One region of the Clostridioides sp. ZZV15-6598 genome, then DNA from elsewhere that is predicted to be linked to it. Evidence: riboswitches for the same ligand, from Rfam matches in the RefSeq annotation. Region 1 holds a riboswitch; each other region holds the start of a gene.
What was found. Region 1 has a riboswitch for cobalamin ahead of KGF50_RS12700 (cobyric acid synthase). Riboswitches for the same ligand answer to the same signal wherever they lie in the genome.
Positions count from the first base shown of each region.

Region 1 (5,833 bases):
ATGCATAAAGCATAGGTGCGATTATACCATCTACTGTGTTTTCTGCCACAGTTTCTACAGTTGCTCTTATTATTTCAGGCTCACTTAAATTAGTTGTATCTCTACCCACTATATAAGATAATTGAATTCTGGATTTCTCTATATCTCCAGTCTTTAATACATCATAAATTTTTACAGCTTCATCTTTTAAACACTTTGTTGCTAACGTCGTATAAATTATAAATCCATTTACTACAATACTTAATAATACATTAAAACTACATAGCTTCACTATAACATAAGTTACTAAGTAAGTTATTCCAACAGTTACAAACCATAATATAAAACCACCAATTTTTAACTGTTTTTCATTTTTAAAGACCTTCCTTATTATCCCTTGTATAAGATTTATAAGTTTTCCAATAAATCTTACTGGATGAGGGAAAGAATAGGGGTCTCCTACAATTAAATCTGTTATATACCCTATATAAATAGATAAAATATTCATTTACTCATTTCCCTTTTCCAAAAAATTTTCTATGCAATTTAAGTTATTATAGAAATGTGTATGAAGGTATGTTGCCAGTGTATTTCCTTTGCTATAACCTCCATCCCATTCTTCTATTAAATTTCCCTCTCTTTCTTTTTTCATTGAATATGCACATTTCTCATCACTTTCAAATATTGAATGATGAAACTCATGCCCTTTAATAATTTCACCTGCTTTAGATAAAATTGTATTTTCTTTAGCTACACCAAGGCAATATCCAAACCTCTTTAGAGAAGGTGTCATCTTACTAGTCCCATTAAATATACCAACCATATTAAATTCTTGTTCCTCTTGATTAAGTAACTTCTCACCTAAGTACATTAATCCACCACATTCTGCATAAATAGGAATATTATTATCATGTGCTTCTAGTATAGAGGCTCTCATTGATTCATTTGCTTCTAGTTCTTTCCCAAATATCTCTGGAAAACCGCCTCCAATATAAATATAGTCTGAATTTGGTACTGATGTATCTTCAAGAGGACTAAAATAGTTTACTTCTAATCCAAGCTCTTCTAAAAGTTCTATGTTTTCCCTATAATAAAAATTGAATGCCTTATCATATGCTATGGCTATTGATTTATCCTTAACATGCTCTTTTATCTTATTATTTTCTATTAGATTTTGAAAATCAAAACTACTCTCAAATTCATCACTTTCTGAGATTTCGATTATTCTATCAATATCTATGTAGTTTTCAATCTCATCAGCTAAAGTATAAAACTTTTCTCTTAAAGATTTCATCTCAACACTAGGAACTAGGCCTAGATGTCTGGATTCTAATGAAAATTTATTATTTGGAGGAAAGTATCCTAACACTTCGATATTACAATATTTCTCTATAGAGCTCTTGATTATTTGATAATGGCTCTTAGTTTTTACATTATTTACTATAACACCTTTTATATCCACATCTTTATCTAGTTCCTTATATCCTAGTACCATAGCTGCACTAGATGCTGCCATAGATTTTCCATTTATAACTAGTATAACTGGAGCTTTTAATACCTTAGAAGTATGCGAACTTGTGCAGTTATCTAAATCTATCCCAAAACCATCATATAATCCCATAACGCCTTCTACCACTGAAATATCTGCATCCCTTGAAGATTTATTTACTATATACTTTATCTTTTCATCATCTAACATATAAGAATCCAAATTTCTAGAATGTCTTCCAGTTATAAATGTGTGATATGAAGGGTCTATATAGTCTGGCCCTACTTTATACGGCTGTACTTTCATATTTCTCTTGACTAAAGCCTGCATTATTCCTAATGATATTGTAGTTTTCCCAACTCCACTGCTAGTACCTGCAATCAAAATCTTTTTCATAATACACCTCCTACCTAAAGTATAAATATAAAGTCATTCTTATTTCATAATTTCATATATCTTCTCTATGTCCAAATGTTCTCTCAAGAAATCTGCCAATTTATCATACTCTTTATCTTTAAACTCATCAAAGGAACTTACAGTACTTTCTAATTCTTTTAATCCCTTTTTCTTTCTTATATTATTTAAAATTGCTCTTGTAAAATCTATTTCATCAAATATTCCATGAAGATAAGTACCAATTACATTACCTTCTTTATTTACACTTCCTTCAGTATAATTGACTTCTTTATCTAGTTTTTTTGTTATCAAGTCTAAGCTACTTACTTTATTACTGCGATTTGTAATTCCCATATGTATTTCATAGCCTTTTACTTTCTTACCTTTAAGGTGGCTCATATATTCACCCATACATTCAATAATGGTAGCTTCTACTTGAGTCGTAGTCTTTTCCTCTTCAAATATTGTTTCTGTATCTAAAAGACCAATTCCATCTACTTCTTCAATTTCACTTTCAACATGATAAGGGTCTTTTAATTTCTTACCTAACATTTGATACCCACCACATATTCCAAATATCAATTTTCCCTGACTATGTAAATTTTTAATTTGTGACTCAAGACCACTTTCTCTTATGTATTTTAAATCATCTATAGTACTTTTAGTTCCAGGTATTATCAATATATCTGGATTCCCTATAGCTTCTCCATAGTCGACATACCTAAGACTTACATCCTCTTGTGTTTCAAATATATTAAAATCTGTAAAATTTGACATATGTGGGGTTCTAATTATTTCTATATGTATATCATTTTTATCCATTTTCTTCTTAAATCTAGTTGTTACACTATCTTCATCTTCTATTTTTATATCCATATAAGGAACCACGCCTAAAACAGGTACTTTTATAATATCTTCAAGCATCTTTAAACCATCTTGTAGGAGTTCTTTTTTCCCTCTAAATTTATTGATTATTACACCTTTTACTCTTTTTCTCTCATCATCATCTAATAAAAGCATTGTGCCTGCTAATGATGCAAATACTCCACCTCTATCAATATCCCCAACTATTATTACTGGTGCATCTGCTATTTTTGCCATACCCATATTGGATATATCTCTATCTTTTAAATTTATCTCCGCAGTACTCCCTGCACCTTCCATAACCACAATGTCATACACTGAGCTTAAATTATTAAAGGTTTCTTTTAATACATCTACCAACTCTAACTTATAATCATGATATTCAGATGAAGGCATCTCTCCTACAACTTTTCCCCTTACAATCACTTGACTTTTATGATTTCCAGAAGGTTTTAATAAAACTGGATTCATATCTGCTATCGGCTCTATTTTTGCAGCTTCCGCTTGAAATACTTGTGCTCTTCCCATTTCTAATCCTTCTTTAGTTATAAAAGAATTTAAAGCCATATTTTGTGACTTAAAAGGAGCAACAGTATAACCATCTTGTTTAAATATTCTACACAATCCTGCTGATAAAATGCTCTTACCTACATTTGATGCAGTTCCCTGTAGCATTACTTTTTTACCCACTTTCTACCCCTCCTTAAAGTTAAATTTTACCTAAAAATAAACTAAAAAAAGTCCTAGTGCTTCTAATGCTAGGACTTTTATATATATATTAATTAAAAATCTTTCACCCCGAAGACCTCATGTTTTAAATTAAATTAGGCAGGTATCCTGGCTTAACTTCATCCTACTCCTATAACCTTCCCATCAAATTGACAGTGGTATTTATAGTTTCGTTGGTTTCACAGTAGCGGGGGCTGCAAAGGCATCTAACCTTTTTCCCTTTTTACATCTAATTGAGAACCTAATTTTAATCTAATATTCTATTTTTGATAGTAAATTTATAAGCACATATCGTTTAATATTTAATGTTTAATTTATATAAAATCAGTAAAATTCATTTTATTTATTACAGTAAATCCATTATCAACTTCCAAAATTGTAATAGATGCATTATCAATTTTAAAGTTCCAATGATATTTATAACTACCAGAAATCAAATGTGTTATTATGTTTCTTATTGTACCTGCATGAGAACATATAAGTATTGTTTTTCTATTTAAATAATTATCATTTTCTAAAATTATATTGTCGATCTCTTTTGCTACTCTTTCATATGAATCTATCAAACTTTCCCCATTTGGGTATCTATAATTGCTACCTTCTTCTATCATTTTTTCAAATTCTTTTGGATATTTAACTTTTATCTCTTCAAAAGTTATTCCTTCAAAGTCTCCAAAGCTAATTTCTCTTAGATTTTCTCTTTCTTCTATTTCTATTAATTTTAGTTTTGATATTTTCTCTACCGTATCTTTAGTACGTGAAGATGGAGTTGTATAAATCTTATCTATACTTTCACTACTCATATATTTTGTAATTTTATTTATTTGTAATTTACCTTCTTCACTAATATAACTATTTATATGACCTGATAATCTTCCTTTTTCATTATCAGTTGTCAAAGCATGTCTTATTAATATTAATTTTATCACATTATCACCACTTTTTAGTTTTAAATAAACATAAAAATTAACAAATATATATAAATCAAATATACAAGTTCTGAAAGTTCTATTCCACAACCCAATATATCTCCTGTTACTCCATCAATTTTTTTGTAAATATGATTTTTAAACAATATTATAAATATAAAAACTACTATAGCTGAACATAATACCTTAATCAATACTATATCAGGCACTAAAAATATTAATTTAGCAATAATACTAACTATCAACAATGTGTATATTATAGCTGTTATTAACATACTTGTAGTCAATTTTCCTATAAATAAATTCCCCATTCCTTTTGCTCTTGGTGTTACCGTTTTATATGTCAATAACATTACTCCTAACCTTGCAATCATTGGCATGAATATTATAACCCATAGTGAATTATTACTTATAATACTATATACAAATCCAATCTTTAATAAAAGTACAAACATAATTGCTAAAAGCGAATTTGTACCTAATCGAGAATCTTTCATTATTTCAAGCATTTTCTCTTTATCTCTATAACTGTATATCGCATCAAATGTATCCCCTAATCCATCTATATGAAGCCCCCCGGTAATCAAAACACCAGCAAGCGTTATTATAATTGCACATATAAATGGCTGAAACAAAAGTATAGAAACCCATCCTATTAAATAAGTTAATATACCAATAACAAGACCCACAAGCGGAAAATATACTATAGATTTATAAAATTCATCATCAAATCCTACATCTAATTTTATAGGTATCCTTGTCAAAAACTGTAGTATCAAAATAAATCTTTTCATAGTCACATACTACTCCTTTATTTTCATAGGTATGCCACTAACTACAAAATAAACTTCATTGCTTTTTGATGCTATATATTGATTTATACGACCTACAATATCAGTATATATTCTACTAAGTTTATTTCCAGGAACAATTCCCATACCTAATTCATTTGTCACAAATACAAAATATAGATTTGTTTTTTCTATTTCTTTAATAAGTTTACTAATTTGTTCTTTTATGTACTCTTCCAGTTTATTTATTTCTTCTTGAGTAGATTCTTCTATGTTTAGATTATGTGAAAACATTAAATTATTTACTAATAGTGTCACACAGTCTAGTATAACAGTTTCATGTTTTTCATATATATTTTTAATTATAGAATATATGTCTTCATATATTTCATATGTTTTCCAACTTTTAGGTCTACTCTCTTGATGCTTCCTTACTCTATCTTTCATCTCATCATCAAATGGAATAGATGTCGCTATGTAAGCTGTGTTATTATTCCTATCTAAACATAATTTTTCGGCAAAATTACTTTTTCCTGACCTAGCTCCTCCTGTTACCAGAATAATTTGACTCATCAAAACACTCCTAAATATATTAAATTTTTTATCTCCCCATATCTATCTCATCAAAAGTCGCCATATTTTTGTAAGTATAATTT
Region 1 covers NZ_JAGWCS010000062.1:14,595-20,427, forward strand. The annotation lists gene cbiB (adenosylcobinamide-phosphate synthase CbiB) at 1-487, opposite strand, end outside; gene KGF50_RS12695 (cobyrinate a,c-diamide synthase) at 488-1,864, opposite strand; gene KGF50_RS12700 (cobyric acid synthase) at 1,904-3,418, opposite strand; cobalamin riboswitch at 3,538-3,717, opposite strand; gene KGF50_RS12705 (histidine phosphatase family protein) at 3,772-4,386, opposite strand; gene cobS (adenosylcobinamide-GDP ribazoletransferase) at 4,407-5,180, opposite strand; gene cobU (bifunctional adenosylcobinamide kinase/adenosylcobinamide-phosphate guanylyltransferase) at 5,190-5,750, opposite strand; gene cobT (nicotinate-nucleotide--dimethylbenzimidazole phosphoribosyltransferase) at 5,779-5,833, opposite strand, start outside.

Region 2 (5,833 bases), on a different contig from region 1:
TTCTTCTTTCTTAAATAAAGGTAAGTTCATATTTTTATGTACCTTTACTAACCATGGAGATTCTAATCCAGCTTGTATAATATTGTTCTCATTTACAAATACACTTTCTGCGTTTCCTTCATCAATTAAAATCCCCTTATCCAGTACATATATATAATCACATATTTCATACATTAAATTCATATCATGACTGGATATTACTATTTTTATATTATTTTTATCTAATCTCTTTATTATATCTACAATAGACCTAGTGCTTACTGGGTCTAATCCAGCTGTAGGCTCATCAAGCAATACAATTTCATTTTCCATTGCTATAACTGATGCAATTGCTACTCTTTTTTTCTGACCATAACTTAAAAAGTGTACTGGTCTATCTATAAAATCTATTCCATTAACAGCTATCAAAGCTTTGTTTATTCTCTCTTTAATAATTTTTTCATCCATCCCAATGTTTCTCATCGCAAATGCTATGTCATCATATACTTTTGAGTAAAATATTTGCTTTTCTGGGTCCTGAAAAACAATTCCTACATTTTTTCTAAGATTATACAAACTCTTCTTATCATACTTTAACTTTTCTTCTTTGAAAAGTATTTCTCCAGATGTAGGCTTTAATATCCCCATTAAGTTCATAAATAAAGTTGATTTTCCTGAACCATTTGAGCCTATTATACCTATAACATTTCCCTTTGAGAAATCCATATTAATGTTCAATAATGCATTAGCATTTTTTTCATATTGATATGTTAAATTATTTATTCTAAACATCATTATCCCCTACTATGTGAAATTTACCATCATACAATTTTATGTCTAATGATATACACATATCATCATACCTTGTCATAAGTCTTTTGTACAGCATACTTCCAAGAATCCCTAAAGATTTATATGAAGTTTTTAAATTTATGTACCCAAATCTTAGTTCTTGTGACTTATATATCTCTGAAAATTCTTCTAAAAATATAAATATAAATCTATATATTAACATTGATAATTCAACAAATGTGTCTGGCAAATGTAATTTTTTGAAGAAAAATATTAACTGATTAAAAGGTGTTGTAAGTATACAAAAATACACACAAGTTAAACAAGACATAGCTCTAAATAATACATGAATAGACATGTCAATAGATGCCTTTGATATTCCTACATAAAAACTAAAAAACTGAAAACTATATAGTAAGTCTGTTTTATTAAAAGATATATTCACAAGAGTTATACCTATACTAAGAAATAAAAAATACATTGGTATTTGAAGTAATTTCAAATAATTTTTTAAATCTATCCCTGCTACGCAAACAACTAAAATACTCATTAAAATCATAATTCCACTTAAGATAAATACATTTTTTATTACCATAGAAGCAATTAGAAAAATTGCTCCTATGGCTACTTTTTTATTTGGATTTACTTTACTTAATCTATTTGTATATGCATATTTATCAATTATAAGCATAATTAACTTCTCTTTCCTTTTTGAAGACCTAATATGTATCCTATTACACCTGCACCTAGAGCTGCTTGTGCAGAGAATAATAAACTCTCTATTTCTCCACTTGGTGGCTCATATGGGCTACTAAACCAAGGCTCATAATTTGGATTTATCTTAGTAATTTCACTTTCAGCTTGACCATCTGCTCCTCCATATTCAGCACCTGAATTTACAAGTAATGGGAATATAATCAGAGCTACTACTAATAAAAGTAATAATATGTTAGTTTTTGTTTTTGTTTTAGCACTCATTAGCTTTAACTCCTTTATCATTATTTTCTAGTATGCTTTTTTCTCCATTTTCTGTAATTAAATTATATACAATTACAGTAAGGATACCTTCTGCTATTGCTATTGGTATTTGAGTCATAAAGAAAATTCCTAAGAATTTAATTGCTGAAGCCATCACTCCACCAGATGGGTCTGGGAAAGCCAGTGCTAGTTGTATTGAAGTTATTGTATATGTGGCTAAATCTCCTATTGCTGCTGCAAGAAATACTGGTATAGCATTGTTTCCATCTTTTTTCTTTAATACTTTAAATATTAAAAATGATATAATTGGCCCTATTATAGCCATTGAAAAAGCATTAGCTCCTAAAGTAGTTATTCCCCCATGTGCTAGTAATAATGCTTGGAATATTAAAACTATAGTTCCAAGAACAAACATTACACTTGGTCCAAACATTATTGCTCCAAGACCTACTCCAGTAGGATGTGAACAACTTCCTGTTACAGAAGGTATTTTTAATGCTGATAATACAAATACAAATGCTCCACATAGAGCTAATAAAACTTTCTTCTTAGGGTCTTGCTTTACTATTTTACCTATTGATTTTAATCCCACTAAGAAAAATGGTATAAATATAACTCCCCATGCTATAGACCATTTTACTGGTAAGTAACCTTCCATTATATGCATTGCATTTGATGTAACTGGAGTTAAAATGATTAACATAAGTGCAGCTATAACCCCTAATTTGATATTTTGTTTCATTTGAGTATCCCCTCTCTCCCTTTCTAATAATTAAAATATGAATAATACATGTATCCTTAATTCTAACAAAATAAAAAAGCCTAACTCGATGGCTAGGCTTCTAATTTTCGACAATCTAAATACAAACACATAAAATAAACATATCTGTATAATTATTATAAGAAACTTTCTCCATCCCCGAAGAAATCACTTTAATATTTTAGGCAGGTCTCCTGACTTAGCTTCATCCTACTCCTCTTCCTTCCCATGAAATATAAAAACATATTATCATAGTGGCTAACAAAAGTTTCGTCTGCATCACAGTAGCGGGGGCTGTAAAGGAATTTAACCTTCTTCCCTATTAATCTTGCTTAAAGAACCTACAATATTATATATTTAATTTTTAATATTACTTTATTTTTAATTCATTTTCTATATAAATCATTGTATACCTTTTCTGTGAAAATTTCTACATTTTTTACAAATTTTATTCATTTTTATATTTTTATGTATATAAATTCTTTTTTATAAATCGTTTAACTCCTAATTATTTTCTTTAAATACATTGAAACTACATCAGAAAATCTAGTTATGTCTCTTGAATATATAAAATCATTTCCATATATTAATCTTTCAGCTTCAAGTTCTGATTCTTTACCTGTAAATACTCCTAATACTAATACATTTTGTTTCCTAGCTTTTCTTACTTCATTAGCTGTGTCTCTTAAACCAACAATACCTCTGTAAGCTTTTTCACCTCTTAAAGTTCTCTCACTGTTTTTTCCTATCTTTACATCATTTGGTCTTCCATCACTAAGAATTATTAAAATTTTATTTTCTTCGTCTCTATTTATCAAACCACTACATATAGATTTTATAGCTAAACCGTCTCTATTGTTACCAGCACAGAAGTATTCAAAGATATTTTCACTATTTTTAATACTGTCATCATAATCCTTAAATCTTTTTAGTATCGTATAATCTAAGAAACTAGAAAAACCCATAACTCTATTTGGTATTCCAACTTCTGTCAAAGCATTTGCAATTATGTAAGCTTGAATTGCTACATTTCCTTGGTTTCTACTTTGAGAACCACTTGCATCCAACAATATATCAATAACATATTTGCCTTTTTCATTTTCTATATCTTTATAAAATATCTTATTATTGTTACTTCTTCCAACTCTCCAAGCTCTATTTGCTAATATAGTGCCACAATCAGAATATACTCTGGTTTTAGCATTTTCTTCTACTAAAATTCTAGAAAGGCTTTCTTTTAATCTCTTTATTTGTTGTCTATACATCCTAGCATGTTCTCTAAATTTACCTAAATTATTTTCTTTTTGTCTTGTTACATATTTTAGCTGAAAAACGTTATTACATTCACTTCTAAGAACACCATCTGTGAAGTGAATTCTACATCCCTCATGTACGTTTCTGCAATTTTGTGTTTCAAGTTTTTTAATTTCACCCTTACTTAAATAAGTTTTCCCATAATAATGTTCTATTTTAGTGTATATTTTATTTACAGTCTCCTCATCAACATATATAATTCTATCTGCTGAATTGCTAGCTTGAGAATTGTCAAAGTCTCCTACTCCCTCTATAAGCATTGATGAAGAGATTGAATCTATGTCACTTTCAACAATATTTTCATCTTCATCACTATATAGTTCTTCATACATAAAATCAGCAAACGTATCAAAGTTTACTTCAACATTTTTTACATTGTTTTCATCATATGTAGAATTACTTTCTTCACTATTCAATATATATTCAAAATAAGTTAAATATATAACATCTAATGCCTTTAAAATCTCCATAATATCCTGATTTGTATCTATAAGCCTTATGTCATTTACTATTCTTCTAGTTATACTGTCTAATGCTGGATGTTTATCCATGCTATAAAGTACAAATGCATATTTAATCTTGTCCATCATATCGTTATTGTGTATCTTGGTAAAACGTGAAACAATATCTTTATACGCTCTTTTTCTGATATCTTCTATTCCAGGTCTATCTTTAATAGCTTTTTCTTCAACAATTGTATTTAATATAACTTGAATTAGACCTAATATAACATCCTTATCATATCCTTTTCGTATTCTATTTGTGAGGTATTTTTTAACTATATCCCAGTCTATATATTTTCTTCTAGCTCCTGCAATTATTGCAAAGTATAGACCTATTTCCTTTGAAGAATAGTCTTTTTCTGATATATCTATACTTTCGTTATAATCACCAGCGATTGTCCAAGATAAGTTATTTGCTCTATTTTCAAATTCATAATCATCATATATCCATTTCATAATCTCACCTATATTAAATATGACTTATTGGAAATATATCTGCACTCTCCCATTTATTAGGTATTCTCGTTTTAATTACATCTCCAACCATTTCTTTTTCATATATATCAAAAGTCTTTCCTGTAAGCCCCATATTAATTGCAAGAGTTGGCTTTAATCCTCTTCTTATAGTTTTAAGAGATGCCATAAGACCTCTCAAATCAATAGCTTTACTAGATATTTCACCATTTTGAGATTTCAATTGTAAATCTAAAAATATTCCTGCAAATTGTGCTAATTTTTCTTCATCAGCATCTGAAAATTCATTTTTCAAAATCATCATTAACTTGTCCTCTTCTACAGGAGGAATATCTATTACCATAAACCTAGAGACTAGAGCTTCATTAAGTTCCTTTGTTCCTGCATACTCGTAATTCATAGTTCCAATAAATCTTGTTGCTGGGTGCAAATTAACTCTCTCATATCCTGGTACATCAATCACTCGACGATAATCTAGGGCTGAATGAACTACAACTATAGCATCATTTTTTGCCATATTAATTTCATCAAATATGCCAAATCCTCCATTAACAGCACACTCATAAACTGAACCTCTTCTAAGTTTAACTTCATTGTCTATAAATGTATCTGTACCTATAAGTGTTGAACTATCTGTATTTATATGAAATGATGTATTCCACTGAGGTCTATTAAATATCTCACCTAAATTATCAGCAAGTAAATTTTTCCCTGTTGCCTTTGGCCCTGACAATAAAATATTTTCTTCTTCTAAAATAGCTGTTATACACATAGATAATATGTCTTTACCATAAAAATAAGTTTTAGATTTTGTTACTCTATATTCCAAATCTTGTTCTAAGCCATAATAATTTCTGAAATACAATACATCTTCAATAAGTTTCTCATCTACCCCTTGTGCCCTTAAGTTATCTATTATATCCATATCCTTACCCCTTTTTATATAAAATAGTATTTGTTTTATTTCTTAACACCATTTTAGCACAAAAGGATATAGCCTAAAATTAATTTTATAAATTAATAACAGCTCTTT
Region 2 covers NZ_JAGWCS010000094.1:8,872-14,704, forward strand. The annotation lists gene KGF50_RS15470 (energy-coupling factor ABC transporter ATP-binding protein) at 1-771, opposite strand, end outside; gene cbiQ (cobalt ECF transporter T component CbiQ) at 764-1,462, opposite strand; gene KGF50_RS15480 (energy-coupling factor ABC transporter substrate-binding protein) at 1,465-1,749, opposite strand; gene KGF50_RS15485 (energy-coupling factor ABC transporter permease) at 1,739-2,491, opposite strand; cobalamin riboswitch at 2,676-2,869, opposite strand; gene KGF50_RS15490 (nitric oxide reductase activation-like protein) at 3,007-4,782, opposite strand; gene KGF50_RS15495 (AAA family ATPase) at 4,796-5,725, opposite strand.
Region 2: another riboswitch for cobalamin. It lies ahead of KGF50_RS15485 (energy-coupling factor ABC transporter permease); the one in region 1 lies ahead of KGF50_RS12700 (cobyric acid synthase).

Region 3 (5,833 bases), on a different contig from region 1:
CTTATGATATCTGATACTGCATATATGAGTTCTTCACCGATAGTTTTAATTGATGAAATTGAAAATGCAGGTATAGATAGAAAGGAAGCTCTAAGACTATTATCTAAAAAGGAAAAAATAATTTTGATTTCAACACATGACCCTATATTAGCTTTAAATGCTAATAAAAGAATAGTTATTAAAAATGGCGGAATTTCAAAGGTAATATCTACGACAGATGAAGAAATAGAAAGTATTAAATACATAGAAAGCTTAGATAATATTTTACTAGATATTAGGCACAAGGTTAGAAAAGGTGAAGTCTTAAATAGAAAAGAAATAGAAAGTATTGTACAGGAGGAGGTAAATGACTTTGTGGGAACTTTATGATGACTTAATAGAAGGAATTCCTAAGGATATAATCGTTGAAGATATAGCTGTTGGGCAACATAATATTTTAGTAAGAAGTAGTGTAGGTAGTGGTATAGGTTTTGTATATAATGAAGATGGACGTCCTCCAGAGTTCGTAAAATCTTTTAAAGGGAAATATTTACATGAAATAGCTGGATGTATTAAGTCTTGGAATATCACAGAATCAGGAATCGGATTGGCTGCAATAAATTCTTATTATAATTCTGTAAAAGTTTCAAAAGAAAATAATATAAAGTTAAATGAAAACAATTTTATAGAAGATAGAATTAATGACCCTTTTATTTCATACCAAAATATGATAAGGGGGAAAAAGGTAGCGGTTATAGGTCATTTTCACTATTTAGAACAACTATTTGCACCTGTGTGTGATTTATCCATAATAGAAAGTGAAGATATATATGGTGATTATCCAGAGACTTCAGCACCATATATCTTACCTAAACAGGACTTTGTAGTTATATCTTGTTACACATTAAGTACAAAAACCTTTCCTTGGTATTTAGAATTAAGTAAAAATGCTTATGTGGTATTGGTAGGTCCAGCAACTCCAATGGCACCTATATTATTTAAGTATGGAGTAAATGATTTATCAGGATTTGTAATTAAAGAACATGATAAAGTAATGAGCATAATAAGTGGAAATGAGAGAAACAATATGTTTTACAGTACAGGTCAGAAAGTAAATTTAAAAGGTAGTGGGGAAATTTAAATATGAGAATGAATTGGAATGATACTACAATAAAATCCTTTGTTGATGCAAGTGAATATACTGGTTTTCACAAGAGATTAGCTAAAGAAATAATTCCATACATCAAAGATAGCCAAACTTTTTGTGATGTAGGTTGTGGATTAGGTTTAATAGATATGTATTTAAGCAAAGAATTGAAAGAGATAACTTGTATTGATATAAATCAAAATGCTATAAATTACTTAGAAAAATCAACAAAAGACAATAATATAAACAATATTAGATATATGGTCAAGGATTTTGAAGAGATAAATACAAAATTTGATACTATATTAATTTCATTTTTTTCATATGAGAATATAGAATTTTTTAATGAACACTGTAATAGATTAATTGCAATTGTTAATGATAAATCCAAAACTCATATTCCAGTATCTAAGAAAAGAATGGATATGGTAGAAAGACATAGTTCAAAAAATTTAAAAGCATTATTAGATAAAAAGAAACTTAAATATGAATTAATGCCATTAAGTCTTGAATTTGGACAGACATTTACTTGTGAAGATGATATAGTTAGGTATGCTAAATCTTATGATGAAGGCGGAGAGTATGAAACTATATACAATCATATTATGAAAAATGTAGTTAAAGGGGATAAAGTAGCTTATTACCTTCCATATGAAAAAAAAATATCTGTTTTTATAATAGACTTTAATAGATAGATAATTGTAAATTTTAATTTAAATATTTATATTCCATAATAAAGATTAGACACTTAATTTGTAACATATACAACTAGTAAATATAAATACTAAATTAAAAGTAGTGTTTTTATCAGATGAATTACTATATATTTATAATTTTTAATTTTGCATATAGTGCTATATTTTGATTTAAGTTGACAATTTATATAAGATTGCATACAATTAAACTAAGAATTGAATAAACGTATTTAAAGAGTAGGGAAGCTGGTGAAAATCCAACACGAACCCATCACTGTAAGCATGGATAAATTCTACATAGCCAACAGATGTTATTTGGAAAGGCTGAGAAAATGAAATGTAAGTCAGATACCTACATTAAATATTAGCAAATAAATTTAGGGGGGAGCAACTAGATTTATTGTTTTGTATATGGAATTTAGAAGTTAAAGTATACATATTAAAATGGGATGTTATAGCATTATTTGCTATAACTTTTTTTATGCTCATATTTCTAAATAAGGGGGAAATGTATCATGAGGAAGATTTCAAAAGGGAAGCTGAGTAGTATAATTTTAGCAGTTATGCTGATGTTATCATTGATAACAGGGTGTAGTAAACCAGAGGAAAATAATGATGTTAGTAAGATGAATAATGAAAAGGAAGTAGTCTTAGCAGCAGCTAGGGATTTGGCACCAGGTGAACAAGATGCTTACTACACAAGTTCTATACTTTATGTTTGGGAACCACTAATAGGACTGGGTGATGATGGAAAACCAAAGGCAGAACTTGCAGAAAAATGGTCAAATTCAGATGATTATAAAGAATGGAAATTTACAATAAAGAAGGGTGTAAAATTCCATGATGGTGTAGATTTGAATGCAGATTCAGTAGTAAAAAACTTTGAACGTTATATGAATATGAAAACGAAAGCTTCACCTTTTTATTCGTTTGATATAGAAAAGACATATCCTAATTTACAAAGTGTGGATAAAGTTTCTGACTATGAAGTTAAACTTACTTTTAGTAAACCAATATCAACTTTAATATACAACATGGCTAGATTTGGAAGTGCTATGTATAGTCCGGAGTGTTTTGATATAAAAACAGGAGATTTTACTAAATATGCACAAGGAACTGGTCCATTTAAGATAAAAGAAAGAGAAAAAGAACAATTTGTTTCGTTAGAGAGAAATCAAGACTATTATGGAGATAAAAGTAAAGTTAAAAATGTAAGAGTAAATGTAATTAAAGATGCACAAACTCGTTACACAGCACTTAAATCAGAGGAAATTATGGGTGTTATGGATTTAGGGGCTATTACTCCAGAGTTAGCTAGTGAGCTAATAAAGGATGAAAATTTTGAGATTAAAACATCTCCATCAACAATAACTCAATTTGTATCTACAAACGGCACTAGGGAACCATTTAATAATGTTAAGATAAAAGAAGCACTAAGTTTGTTGTTGGATAGAGAAACTATAGTAAATAAATTTTATGGAGGATATGGAACTCCAACTATGAATATATTGAACCAAGGTTCTCCTTTTGCTAAGGAAATTAAACCTGTTTATGATGCAGAAAAAGCAAAAAAAATCATAAAAAATGAGTTAAAAGGGGAAACAAAAGAGTTAGAGTTTATAATACCATCTTATGGTGTAGACCGTTATCCATACAAAACTGTAGCAGAGTATATACAATCTGTATTAAGTGAAGTTGGATTAAATTCTAAAATAACTATACTTGATGGAGCTGCTTTTAAGGAAGCACAAAAAACAGGAAATTATGATATAGCACTTCACACTCAAGGTCTTCCAAATGCAGAACCATTTTCTATATTTGATAGTTATATGAGAAGCACAGGGTCAAGTAATATAGCTTATTCATTGGGCTATAAAAATGAAAGAGCAGATGAATTAATAGGTCAATTAGAAAAAACAATGGACTTAGATGAAAGAAGTAAAATATATGATGAACTTCAAGATATATCAGCAGAACATCCATCAGCTATACCATTATTTGAAGACGTTAACTTAATTGCTTATAATAAAAAAATAACTGGGTACAAACCTACATTATATGGAACTACATTAGCAAATATGGAGTGGAGTAAGTAGTGAAAACACCATTTAAATATTTAATTAGAAGGATATTGATGACTATCCCTATTTTGATAGGAATAACTTTTCTAGGATTTATATTAGGGGTTATAGCACCTGGTGACCCAGCAGTTGAATATTTAAGTATGGATGGTATTTCTGCTCCTACAGATGAAGAAATAGAAAGAGTTAGAGAAGAATTAGGGTTAAATGATAATATTATAGTCCAGTATGTTAATTGGACTAAAAAAGCTATGACTGGAGATTTAGGACTTTCCTATATCAAAAAGACATCTATCACAGAAGAGATATTAAGAAGGTTACCAATAACCTTCTCTTTATCTTTAATGGCTATGTTTTTTGTTATAGTGTTATCTATACCACTAGCTATAATAATGGCTTTAAAAAAGGATTCAGCGATAGATAAGATTGGTACTTTTGTATCCTTACTTATGACATCTATTCCAGGGTTTTGGTTAGCTATTATTATGTTAAGTATATTTTGTGAGACTCTTAGATGGCTACCTACAAGTGGGTATGGTACAATTAAACATTTAATAATGCCTGGATTTGTTTTAGCAGCTGGAACTATAGGAACTGTAGCAAGGCTAAATAGAGCAACTTTAATAGAAAGTATAGGACAAAACTATATAACAGTGGCAAAAGCTAAGGGGTTGCCAAATAAAATAGTTATTTTTAAGTATGCTTTTTTAAATTCATTAATGCCTATTGTAACTGTTCTGGGAAACTATTTTGGTGCTATTTTAGGAGGCTCCACAGTGGTTGAGGTTATTTTTAGTATTCCAGGTATGGGAAGCTATGTAATACAAGGAATAATGAGTAGGGATTATCCAGTGGTACAAGGATATGTGCTATTTACAGGGATTATATTTATAGTATTTAATTTAATTGTAGACATATGTTACCTATTTCTTAATCCTAAAATGAGGGTGGGAGGTAAATAATATGGAGAAATTTAAAGAAATGTTATTTATACATAAACTAGCTTTTTTAGTGCTAATAATTATGATACTTGTTGCAATATTTGCACCAGAGTTAGCTCCATATGACCCTAATAAAGTACAAATGGCTGATAGATTAATGGGAATTTCTAGAGAACATATACTTGGTACAGATACTCTAGGGAGAGATATTCTAAGTAGAATATTATATGGAGCCAGAGTATCAATATCCTTAGCTTTTTTAGCAACCTTATTAACAATGCTATTTGGCAGTTTTGTAGGGATAATAGCAGGATATTGTGGTGGTATAGTAGATACAATAATCCAGTCTATTGTAAATATATTTCAAGGTCTTCCAAGTCTTAGCTTTATGATTGCTCTTGCTGGAGTTCTTGGACCAGGTATAAAAAGTTTATTAATTGCAATAGTATTCACTTCCTGGGCTGGTTTTTCAAGAGTAGTTAGAGGAGAGGTATTAAAGGTAAAAGAAGAAAAATATGTTGAAGGTGCAAGAGCATTAGGTGCTAGTCATCTTTATATAATTTTGCACTATATAATTCCAAATATATTTGCTCCTTTTATAGTACTATTTACAATAAGGATAGGTAAAAGTGTACTTTCTATGGCATCGCTAAGTTTTTTAGGTCTAGGAATACAACCACCTCAAGCAGATTGGGGTGTTATGATAAATGATGCTAAGACTCATTTTAGAAGTTATCCAAATCTATTGTTAGCACCTGGTTTTAGTATATTATTATTGTGTTGCAGTATAAATTTAATTGGAGATGCACTAAGGGATATGTTTGATGAAAAAAGCAACTCTTTAAGCCAATATCTTTAGAAGGAATAAAAACTATGAATAGAGATATAAGTATAAAAGATTTAAAAATTCATTTTAATACTAAAGAAGGAAAAGTAAGAGCTGTAGATGGAGTATCTAGAACCTTTCAAAGTGGCAAAATTACAGGAATT
Region 3 covers NZ_JAGWCS010000036.1:17,682-23,514, reverse strand. The annotation lists gene KGF50_RS09215 (ATP-binding cassette domain-containing protein) at 1-369, shown strand, start outside; gene KGF50_RS09210 (Rossmann-like domain-containing protein) at 347-1,120, shown strand; gene KGF50_RS09205 (methyltransferase) at 1,123-1,821, shown strand; cobalamin riboswitch at 2,029-2,196, shown strand; gene KGF50_RS09200 (ABC transporter substrate-binding protein) at 2,337-3,917, shown strand; gene KGF50_RS22545 (ABC transporter permease) at 3,917-4,864, shown strand; gene KGF50_RS09190 (ABC transporter permease) at 4,866-5,702, shown strand; gene KGF50_RS09185 (ABC transporter ATP-binding protein) at 5,717-5,833, shown strand, end outside.
Region 3: another riboswitch for cobalamin. It lies ahead of KGF50_RS09200 (ABC transporter substrate-binding protein); the one in region 1 lies ahead of KGF50_RS12700 (cobyric acid synthase).

Region 4 (5,833 bases), on a different contig from region 1:
TAGCGAAATTAAATTTAAATTAAAAGATAAAACGATAAAAACAATAACAGCTTTAGATGATATAACTATTTATCATAAATTAGCTATAAAGGATATGGCTGAGGGTGATAAAGTCACTAAATATGGAGAACATATAGGAGAAGCTAATCAAGAAATAAAAATTGGCCAACATGTACATATTCACAATGTTAAAAGTGTTAGGGAAGATTTAGATAAACAAATTGTATCAAACATATAAAGTAACATTTATAATTCAAGAAAAGTCGTATTTAGTATTAAATGATTAAAATGTTTAGTGTTGAATGATTAAATAAGAAGGATTTTAGTTAGCTAATTAGCAATAAGAATAAAATTTATAGTACAAGAAAATCACATAAAGTATGATAAAGAGACTATTTTAGGAGGAAATCAATATGAAATTTTATGGATATAAAAGACCTGATGGAAGAGTTGGTATAAGAAATCACATATTAATATTACCTACAAGTGTGTGTGCATCAGATACAACGAGAATTATAGCATCACAAGTTCAAGGGGCTGTTACTTTTAATAATCAAAATGGATGTTCTCAAGTAAGCTCAGACCAACAATTAACTATGGATGTTATGGCTGGATATGCAGCAAATCCAAATGTATATGGTGTGATAGTTGTGTCTTTAGGTTGTGAAAATTGTCAAAATGATTTGGTAGTTGATGCAATAAAAGAAAGAACAAATAAACCAATAAAGACTCTTGTAATACAAGAAGAGCATGGAACTTTAAAAACTATAGAAAAAGCTGTTCGTTATGCTAGAGAAATGGCACAAGAAGCTTCTATACTTAGAAAAGAAGAATTTCCAATATCTGAACTTATATTAGGGACTGAATGTGGTGGGTCTGACCCAACAAGTGGGCTAGCTGCTAATCCGCTAATAGGAGAATTAAGCGATAGACTTGTTGATTTAGGGTCTACTTCAATTTTAAGTGAAACTACCGAATTTATAGGAGCAGAACATATATTAGCTAGAAGAGCAGTAAATGAAGAAGTAAAAGAAAAAATATTACATATAGTACATAGATATGAAGATTCATTAAAATTAGTTGGAGAAGAAGTTAGAGAAGGAAATCCATCTCCTGGAAATATAGCTGGTGGGCTTACAAGTTTGGAAGAAAAATCACTAGGCTGTATACACAAAGGTGGACACAGAGTAATAAGTGAAGTCTATGATTATGCAAAGCAAATTGATAAGAAGGGGCTTGTAATAATGGATACACCAGGAAATGATGCTTCATCTGTTGCGGGTATGGTTGCAGGAGGAGCTCAAGTAGTAGTATTTAGTACAGGTAGAGGGACTCCATCAGGAAATCCAATAGCTCCAGTAATAAAAATAACTGGAAATAAAATAACTTTTGCAAATATGGAAGACAATATGGATTTTGATGCTAGTCCAGTTATATATGGGCCACAGACAATGGAAGAATTGACAGATGACTTATTAAATCTAGTTGTAGATGTAGCAAATGGTAAGCAATCAAAAGCAGAAGCACTTGGATATACTGAAATGGCAATAGCTAGAGTATGTAATTATGTATAAAATATAAGACTTAAAAAAGTATGCATTTAGAATTTTACTAAAGGGTGATAGTATGAAGTTTGTTAGTTTTAGTAGTGGAGAAGATACATCTAAAAAGGTAGGAATTCTCTCAAAGGATGAATTGTTTATTATTGATGTCAATTCCATAAGTCTTAGTAAATTTTTTATAGATGTAAATGATTTAATTCAAAGCGTATCTCAGGATGATATTATTAAGTTAAAAAATATTATAAATGAAGAATCATTTAATGACTATAATGTTTTTAAAAAAGAAGAGTGTACTATATATGTTCCTATAGAAAAACCAATACACGATATTTTATGTGTAGGAGTAAACTATAAAGAACATCTTGAAGAAACTCAGACTCATTTTGATAGCAGCTTTGAAGAACCTGAGAAAACAGTCTATTTTACAAAACGTGTGACAAAGGCAATAGGTCCAGAAGACGAGATAGATGCTCATTTTGATATAAATAATCAGTTGGATTATGAGGTTGAACTTGGAGTAGTAATAGGTAAAACAGGTGTTAATATAGAAAAAGAAGATGTAGAAGATTATATCTTTGGTTACACTGTGATAAATGATATTTCTGCTAGAAAGTTGCAAAAAGAACATGTTCAATGGTTTAGGGGAAAAGGATTAGATACATTTACATCTTTAGGGCCATGTATCTTACATAAAAGTGCAATTTCTTTTCCAGTAAAACTTAATGTATATAGTAGAGTAAATGATGAAGAAAGACAAAATTCTAATACAGAGTTATTCATATCAGATATCTCAGATATAATTTCAGAACTTTCAAAAGGGATGACTTTAGAGGCTGGGGATATTATAGCAACTGGAACACCCTCTGGAGTAGGGATGGGCTTTTCTCCTCCTCGATATATGAATAGTGGAGATGTAATTGAATGTGAGATTGAAAGTATTGGAATATTGAAAAATTATGTTAAGTAAATGTTTTATTATATATAATCTTAAAACATAGACTATAAACATATTAAATGAACATATCAAAATAAATTTTAGGAGTTTAAATTATGAAAGCAGAATTTTTGACACCAGTTGTTACAATATTTGATGAAGACGGAAATTTAGATAGAGAAGGAAACAAAAAAGTATATGACTACCTTATAGATGGGGGAGTAGATGGTTTAGTTATAATGGGAAGTACTGGAGAGTTCTTTAATATGTCTATGGATATGCAAAAAGAACTTATAGATTTAGTGATTAATCATGTTGATAAGAGGGTTAAAGTGTTTATAGGTGCAAGTCGTATGTGTGCAGATGAGTCTATAGAACTTTCAAATTATGCACATACTAGTGGAGCAGATGGAGTTATGATAATAAGTCCTTATTATTTCTCACTTGATGATGATAGTATTGAACTGTTTTACAGTAAGATAGCTGAAAACACAGATGCTGAAATATACCTATATAATTATCCAGATAGAACTGGTTATGATTTAAGTCCAGAACTTACATTAAAACTTGCAAGAAAGCATAAAAACATAGTTGGATATAAAGATACAGTAACTTTAATGGGACATACTAGAGATTTAATAAATACTATGAAAACAGAGTTCCCAAATTTTAAGATATATAGTGGATATGATGAAAATTTTATACATAACTTAATGTCTGGAGGAGCAGGATGTATAGGAGGATTATCAAATCTAATTCCAGAAGTTTGTTCTAAATGGGCTGAAGCTTATAATAATAAGGATATGGATAAAGTTATTGAAATTCAAAAATATATTAATAAAGCAATGGATTTTTATTTAATAACAAATCCATTTATACCAGCAATGAAGAAAGCTATGAATATTAGAGGATTAGAAATAAGTGATTATGTAACTGCTCCATTTATAAAACCAGATGAAAATCAAGTATGTAAAATTAAAAATTTAATGGATGAATTAAATATAAATTAACGAGATAAAGAGTGTTTTAAATTGATTTTTATAGTCATTTTAAGCACTCTTTTTGAGTGGATATATTAAATCAACCTTGCAAAGTAATTAACAATAAACTACAATTATCTTAATGAAAAATTAAATGTAAATAATACTAGGGTACTATTTTAGTTTAATAGGGAAAGTGATGTAAATTCACTACAGCCCCCGCTACTGTATACGGATACAAAATCAAATCCACTGAGATTCATAGTAATTTTGGGAAGGTTGATGGAGGACAGGCCGTGAGTCAGGAGACCTGCCCAGTATTACATAAATACAATTTAGGGTGGAGATTGTAGTTTATAATAAAATGAGATATCAATTCATTTTTTATAAAATTGATATAGAAGCTTCTCCTTGCTAATTTTGGAGAAGTTTTTTATTTTACTAAAAAGCTATATTAAAAAATTTAATTTTAGTAAAATGTTTTTTAGATATATGTAGCCACTCATAAAAAATAAAATAATGGAGTGAAAGAGATGAAATTCAAATCAAATGTTTTAAAGCAGTTTTTTTTAGTTGTAATGGTAATTTTTTTGGCGGGAGGTATTGTAGGTTGTAGCAAAAAAGACAAAACTAATGAACAAGTTAGTAATGGGAAAAAATTAGAATTAAAATATGCAAGTGGATTTAGTGTTGAGACTTTAGAAGATGGAATTAAAAAGGTTATTGATGGAGATAATAGAGAACTAATTTTAATTCCTAAAAAGATAAAAATACCTGAAAAATATAAAAATGCAAATATAGTTAGAACACCTGTAGATAATGTATTGATAGCATCTACAACACAAGCTTGCTCTTTAAGGACAATAGGTGAGTTAGATAGTATAAAAGCAGTAACAACAGAAGAACAATATTGGACTATCAAAGAAATTAAAAATTTAATGAAAGATGGTAAGATACATTATGTTGGTTCAAATTTAGCACCAGATTATGAAAAAATAGTAGACTTAAATCCTGACTTGACTATAGTGAGTAGTGGTTTATCAGAAGCGGATACAAAATTTATAGATAAATTAAAAGAATTGGGACTTAACTATGTTGTAGATAATGAATATAAAGAGCAAAATCCATTTGGAAGAATGGAATGGACAAGCTTAATCGCTGCATTCTATGATAAAGAGGATATAGCTACTAGTGAATTAGATAAAACAGTACAAAAAATAGAAGAGGTTAGTAAAAAAATAAAAAATAAAAGCAAACCTAAAGTTGTATGGGCATCTGTATATGAAGGTAATGCTTATATAGCACCTAAAAATTCATATGTAGATAATATGATAAACATGGCAGGTGGAATAAATGCTTGTGCCTCAATAGATTCAAATGAAGGGCGAGTAAGTATTGAGCAATTACACGAAGTGGCAAAAGATGCAGATATATTTGTATATTCATCAAGTTCAGATTATGCACCAAATTTAGAGTCTATAAAATCTAGTGCACCAGTGTTAGCTGATTTAGATGTTGTCAAAAAGGGTAATTTATGGGTGTTTGCTCCAGATTATTATCAATCAGTGGATAAGACAGATGAATTAATAGTGGATTTAGTTGAAATGTTTCACCCAGGTACTACTGGTGAAAAGATTAAGCACTATATAAATTATGATAAATAATAGATAAGATTAAATTAACAAGTAAACTTTATAAATTTGAGTGAATGTAGTTTTTATTAAGAGGAGTAGATAGATGGACTTTATCAATAAAAACAGAATTAAAAATACTACTATATTTGTAATCTTAATTGTAGGTATAATACTTACTTTTTTGATATGTGTAGCATTTGGTTCTGTAAAAATCGAATTTAAAGAAATAATAGATGTTGTATTAAGAGGAATAGATAGTACAGAACACTATAAAATAATTTATAATATAAGGATTCCCAGAGTCCTTGCAACTATGGTAGGAGGTGCATGTTTAGCAGTATCTGGTATTCTACTACAGATATTTTTCAAAAACCCAATAGTTGAACCATATATATTAGGTGTGTCTTCAGGTGCCACTTTATCAGTAGCACTTATGATTTTAGGTGGGTATACATTAGGGTTTGAAAGTATAAATTCAATGAGTATATTTATAGCAGCATTTGTAGGAGCTTTAATTGTAATGTCTATAGTTATCCTATTTGCTAGCAAAGTAAAAAATATAACAACGCTTTTGGTGATAGGAATTATGACTGGATATGTATGTAGTGGAATTACAAATATATTACAATCATTTGCAAATAATGAAAAATTGAAGGAATTTACGATGTGGTCTATGGGTAGTTTTTCTGGATTTACATGGGAAAAAGTAGAAATACTTATGAT
Region 4 covers NZ_JAGWCS010000038.1:3,968-9,800, reverse strand. The annotation lists gene KGF50_RS09560 (UxaA family hydrolase) at 1-238, shown strand, start outside; gene KGF50_RS09555 (UxaA family hydrolase) at 414-1,574, shown strand; gene KGF50_RS09550 (fumarylacetoacetate hydrolase family protein) at 1,627-2,529, shown strand; gene KGF50_RS09545 (dihydrodipicolinate synthase family protein) at 2,613-3,506, shown strand; cobalamin riboswitch at 3,629-3,809, shown strand; gene KGF50_RS09540 (ABC transporter substrate-binding protein) at 4,010-5,140, shown strand; gene KGF50_RS09535 (iron ABC transporter permease) at 5,214-5,833, shown strand, end outside.
Region 4: another riboswitch for cobalamin. It lies ahead of KGF50_RS09540 (ABC transporter substrate-binding protein); the one in region 1 lies ahead of KGF50_RS12700 (cobyric acid synthase).